DNA from 2 places in the Bacillus sp. GbtcB14 genome. Region 1 is predicted to be linked to the other one. Evidence: a T-box and tRNA genes for the amino acid it is inferred to sense, from the RefSeq annotation. Region 1 holds a T-box; the other holds one or more tRNA genes.
The links. A T-box is a leader RNA that pairs with one kind of tRNA and senses whether it is charged. The one in region 1 lies ahead of ileS2 (isoleucine--tRNA ligase), so its partner is inferred to be a tRNA-Ile.
Positions count from the first base shown of each region.

Region 1 (3,176 bases):
GATGCAAACCACTGTGCTGTCGCACGGAAAATAATTGGTTTTTTCGTTCTCCAATCATGTGGGTATGAATGCGTAATGAATGTTAGTTTCAGTAACGCGCCTACTTCTTCTAATTTTTCTGTAATTGGCTTGTTAGCTTTATCATAGAATAAGCCTTCAAATCCAGGTGCTTCATTTGTTAATACACCTTTATCATCAACTGGGCAAAGTACTTCTAATCCATACTTTTTACCAACAACGAAGTCATCTTCCCCGTGTCCTGGTGCTGTATGAACACAACCTGTACCTGCATCTGTTGTTACGTGATCTCCTAGCATAACTAATGAATCACGATCGTAGAATGGATGTTTTGCAACTGTATACTCAAGTTCGCTACCTTTTACCGTTTTCACAACTTCAGCATTTTCCCACTCTAACGTTTTTGCAACTGTCTCAAATAGTTCAGAAGCAATAATATATTTTTCATCATTTACTTTTACAATAGCGTATTCAAGTTCTGGGTGAACAGAAATACCTAAGTTTGCAGGCAGCGTCCAAGGTGTTGTTGTCCAGATAATGAATTTCTCATCACCTTCTAATACGTTCTTTCCGTCTTTTACAGGGAATGCTACGTAAATAGATGCTGATTTTTTATCTTGGTATTCAATCTCAGCTTCTGCTAAAGCTGATTCACTCGTTGGAGACCAGTAAACTGGTTTTTGCCCTTTATAGATATAACCTTTTTTCGCCATATCACCAAACACTTTAATTTGTTGCGCTTCATAAGCTGGCTCTAAAGTAATATATGGGTTATCCCAATCAGCACGTACACCTAAACGCTTAAATTGTTCACGTTGACGTTCTACTTGTTCATATGCATACTCTGCACATAACTTACGGAACTCAGCAACTGTCATTTCTTTACGCTTTACACCTTTATTTGTTAAAGCTTGCTCAATTGGTAAACCGTGTGTATCCCAACCTGGTACATATGGTGCACAGTAACCAGTCATTGATTTATAACGAACAATAAAGTCTTTTAACACTTTATTTAACGCATGTCCCATATGAATGTCACCATTCGCATATGGAGGTCCATCATGCAGTACAAATAAAGGACGACCTTTCGTATGTTCTTGTACCTTTTCATAAATATTCATTTCAGCCCACTGTTCTTGCATTGCAGGCTCACGTTTTGGTAAATTCCCACGCATTGGGAACTCTGTTTTTGGCATTAGTAATGTATTTTTGTACTCCATGCTCAATTCCTCCTTACATGTATAAAAGAAACACTTAAAAAACGGAATAAAAAAGAGACTTTCTCATCCCAAAAAGGGACGAGAAAGTCTCCCGCGGTACCACCCTAGTAGATCCTATACGTATGTATACAATCCTCTTTATATTCTTAACGCGAATATACGCCTACGCTTACTCTATTTGTTCAGCGTGGAACTCCAGGGTGATATTCCCATCATCTCCTTATACTGAGCTTACACCATCCTCAGTTCGCTATATAAGGTATGAAAAAGGTACTTATCCCTATCTTCGTTTTTCTTAATAAATATGTTGTTTAAAATTATATGTAATAATGAGAAAAACGTCAAGCTTACACTGTTTCTTCTTTTTTCAACAGTTCATCTACTTCGTCTTCTAACTCAATTAGTTTATCCCAATCATCGTTGTTTAACATTTCAAGCTGTGTTTCTAGTAACATACGGAAACGAGTGCGGAATACTTTCGCTTGTTTCTTTAGCTCTTCAATATCAAAAGCAACTTTTCTTGATTTTACTAACGCTTCGTTAATAATACGGTCTGCATTCTTTTCAGCTTCACGTACGATTAATTTTGCTTCTTTTTGCGCATTACGTTTTACTTCTTCCGCTGCTTCTTGTGCAACGACGATAGATTTGTTTAACGTATCTTCAATATTAGAGAAATGATCTAACTTCCCTTCTAATTGCGCAACTTTTTCTTCTAAAGCTTTTTTCTCACGAATGACTAATTCATAATCTTTGATAATTTGATCAAGAAACTCATTTACTTGATCTTCATCATAGCCACGGAATCCGCGACCAAATTCTTTGTTATGAATATCTAATGGTGTTAACGGCACAACGCCACCTCCAAGTAGTTATCTAAATTTCCTCTTTCAATTATATCTTTTCTTCGACAAAATAGGAGGATTTCCTTCTAAAAAACCAATCATTTTAGTATACCATACAAAATTCTCCATTTGTCGCGCTTTGTTCTACCTTCTACAGAAAACAATTTACTTCGTCCATATCCTCTCACTGAAAAAACATCTCCTGGATAACATTCATAAGAAGTTTGCTCCACTGTTTTCCAATTCACTTTTACTAAACCATTTTTTATGAAAGGTTGTACTTTTTGTCTGGATATATGTAGCATTTCAGCTAACATAACATCTAAACGAAGTGAAGAAACCGTTCCAGATTTCTCTCCCCATGTTTCTTGCATCTGTAGAATTCTTTCTCCTTGCACTGGTGATAAGGAGACTTTTACTTTCCCTATAGATTGTAAGTTCATCTCAATATAAGATACAACTTCTTTCGCAACTACAATTTGGGCACGATCTTCTTGAAGCAAAATATCACCACATTTTTCTCTCGTTAAACCAAGAGACATAAATGTACCTAATATTTGCCTATGTTCTAGCGTATAAAACTTGGAAGGATAGTCAATTTCCAATACTTCTACTTGAAATTCCTCTTCATTCACTTCTAGATAATCTGGATAAATGAGTGCTCTTTTACGCTCTGCATGAGGCGTTGCACCATCAAACTGTACAGCAACATCCCCTTGACCTATCACCATAGTGACAATTTGTTGTTGTCTTGGATCAAGGAAGTCTGTTAACTTCACTTGATGGTACTCCCCTGCTCGCTTCCACTCTAACACCTTATCCACAAAGACCTCTTCATCGGGTCTGAAATGTTCATAGATGCTCATGTATTTAACCTCTTACTATAAGAAATAGCGGAATATACTTACTAAACCATTCGTAGCAAGCTTTAACGTGAAAATCGCAACGAGTGGAGAGATATCAATCATACCAAGCGGCGGAATAAATCTGCGAAATGGTTCTAAATATGGTTCACAAATACGCGCAAGAATATCTCCGAAAGTTGATTCCTTTGCACCAGGGAACCATGATAGGAGAATGTAAATAATAAGTG
Region 1 is NZ_JAGXJT010000001.1:734,682-737,857, reverse strand. It holds gene ileS2 (isoleucine--tRNA ligase) at 1-1,238, opposite strand, end outside; T-box leader at 1,310-1,534, opposite strand; gene divIVA (septum site-determining protein DivIVA) at 1,586-2,092, opposite strand; gene KVT31_RS04005 (YlmH family RNA-binding protein) at 2,182-2,949, opposite strand; gene KVT31_RS04000 (YggT family protein) at 2,965-3,176, opposite strand, start outside.

Region 2 (3,176 bases), 340 kb from region 1:
AGTAATTTTGCGTATGTAACATTGAATATAACTAAAAATACGACAGCATACAAAATAATGCCTCCAAGCAAAATTGCTTTTTTTCGCCATTCTTTCTTTAACATACGAGTAACTAAATAGTAACACACAAATGACACAGCCGAATTTACTAAGCTATACTTCCCTAATGCGAGCTCGCTATCAGTTGCTAAATACACGTACACGGAAATCACAAAAATAAAAGTTCCCTCTCTCAGCCCTTGGAAAAAATGAGCACGTGTAATTCTTCCCCAATTTTTATCAATCTGCCGCTCTTTCAATACTTGTACAATTTCATACCGTCCTTCACATTCTCTCTTAGATACAAAAAAGCTTAAAATGACAGCAATTGCAAATAACAGTAACGAAAGAAAGAATATGACCGTATAGCCACTCCATTTTTCCATACGTGAAATTGTGTATCCAGCTGCTATCGGTCCAATCATGCCAGAGAAGGATGTAAGAAGTCCAAGAAACCCATTAAAGAAATCTCTTGTTTCTGGTTCTGTAATCTCAAATGTTAATAAGTTAAACGCGAGCCAGTAAAAACCATATCCGACTCCTAAAAGAGCCCCCATTAATAAAATATAGTGAGAAGCGCTTTTTCCCGCTACTAAAACAACGATAAAAAAAATAGCTAACGTGCCTACACCTATTCGTAACAAGATTGAGCGATCAATACGCTTCGCTAATTTCCCACCTATAAGAAATGTGAGAGGCTGTAATACAACGCTGGCCAAATTATACAAGCCAAGATTCACATAATTTTGTGTTTGTTTCCATAAATAAATGTTAACAAACGTATTCGATAAAGAAATTGCGAGCGTGTATAAACCTCCAATAAGGAGCAATAACACTAAATCCCGATTCACTTCAACGTCACCAATTATATGTTTCCACTTCATACACAACTCTCCTTTACTTCATGTTCTAGTCTTCCAAAGACAAGCCCAATTATGTAAAAGGAAAGCATAGAAAAAAGCTAGGAGCATTCTCCTAGCTTTTTTTCTATAATTATTTTGCTTCTTGGTAACGTTTTTCAGCAGCGTTCCAATCTACAACGTTCCAAAATGCACCGATGTAGTCAGGACGACGGTTTTGGTAATTTAAGTAGTAAGCATGTTCCCAAACATCTAAACCTACAACTGGAGTTTTACCTTCAGTTAGAGGAGAATCTTGGTTTGGCGTGCTTGTTACTTCTAACTCACCATTGTTTACTACTAACCAAGCCCAACCAGAACCGAAACGAGTTGCGCCAGCTTTTGCGAATTCTTCTTTGAATGCATCGAAGCTACCGAATTTTGCTTCAATTGCAGTTGCAAGTTCGCCTACTGGTTGTCCGCCGCCATTTGGAGATAAGATTGTCCAGAAGAATGTATGGTTAGCATGTCCGCCACCATTGTTACGTACTGCTGTACGGATTGCTTCTGGTACTTCGTTTAAGTTTGCAACTAATTCTTCTACGCTTTTGTCAGCTAATTCTGCATGACCTTCTAAAGCAGCGTTTAAGTTTGTAATGTACGTGTTATGGTGTTTTGTATGATGGATGTTCATCGTTTCTTTGTCAAAGTGAGGCTCTAAAGCATCATACGCATAAGGTAAGTTTGGTAATTCGTGTTTTGCCATTGTTATATTCCTCCCAGTTTATGTATTGCCACTTAAGTGACATACAACTTCATTCTACCCTAATTGCCATAGGGTGCAAACAAATAAATCACATTGTCTTGCTATCATTAACGTAGCAAAAATCCCACTTCTTTTCAATTAAAATGCTCATATATTCCGTAAAAAAAGCTCCCTTCTACAAGGAAGCTTCCCGCTGACATAATAAACATGTGAAATGGATATGGACCCTGTAGGACTCGAACCTACGACCGGACGGTTATGAGCCGTCTGCTCTAACCAGCTGAGCTAAGGGTCCACAATTATGTATGTAACAACATATCAAATAAAGGAATTCCTATCAGATATATCCTTTAAGAAATGTAAGATAAATTTACCATATGGAAAAGAAAAGTGTCAATTGTATTTTTCTCATATAAAAGAAGAAAATTAATAAAAAGAAATTTAGTTATCTCCACTATATGTAAATATAATATATCTTGAGATTCTCTAGATTCCTACGTTACAATGATTTTATACATACATAAAGGAAGTGAATCTATGTCCATATTTACCCAATTAGCAAAAAGCGTATATTCGCCTAAAGATATGGCGCTATTCCGTTTTCAAAAAATCGGAAAAACCATTTTGTATATTATGCTACTTTGTCTAATCACTACTATTCCAAGAACATTCTTTTACGGTAGCTTTATTCAAGATAGTGTTACCATGGTAAATCAAGCAATTGAAAAAGATTTACCTGATTTTAAAATCGAAAACGGTGAACTAAAAGCAGATATTGAACAACCTATTCTAAAGGAAGAGGGAGATGCTCTTTTCGTATTTGATCCAAATACAACAGATATAGAAACATATCAAAACAAAACTGGTTTATTTATTTTAAAAGATAAAGTAGTTTCTATAGGAAATGGTCAAACACAAACATACTCCTATAATGATTTATTAGGGACATCTCTTGAGAAGAAAGATTTGCAAGATTTCATTTCTGTATTCGATAGTATTTATCCAATTTTACTAGCTGTTATCGGCGTGTTAGTATACCTATTCCAATTGTTTATTACTTTCTTAGGAATTACTTTACTTGCATTTATAGGTTCTGCTATGAGCGGTCAACGTAAATTATCTTATAAGCAAGTATGGACATTAACTGCATACAGCTACACAATTCCAACAATCTTCTTTATGATTATGGATCTATTCAAAATTGTTGTACCTGGTTCAACATTCATTTATATCGCAGTTGTTTTAATTGTTCTTTACTTAACGATTAAAGAAGTTCCAAAACCGAAAGAAAAATAAGAACGAAAAAAATGCCTAAATAGGCATTTTTTTTTTGGACAAGCATATATTCCTAGCAAAGGAGTGAAGAATATGAAGAGATTAGGTATATTCTTATTCGTGCTTGTTCTTGGTTATATATTTTATTACGATATAAAAATCGGCACTTTACCGATGTTAAGTTCATATAAAAAAACAACCGCTGCCCAAACAATAAAACAAGAAAGCACAGATACAAAACAAAATAAAGAGAACAA
Region 2 is NZ_JAGXJT010000001.1:390,780-393,955, reverse strand. It holds gene KVT31_RS02080 (MFS transporter) at 1-923, opposite strand, end outside; gene sodA (superoxide dismutase [Mn]) at 1,033-1,644, opposite strand; tRNA gene KVT31_RS02070 (tRNA-Ile) at 1,866-1,939, opposite strand; gene KVT31_RS02065 (DUF1189 domain-containing protein) at 2,182-2,940, shown strand; gene yqfZ (protein YqfZ) at 3,013-3,176, shown strand, end outside.
Region 2: it has a tRNA-Ile gene. The T-box ahead of ileS2 (isoleucine--tRNA ligase) is inferred to sense a tRNA for this amino acid. The anticodon was not compared.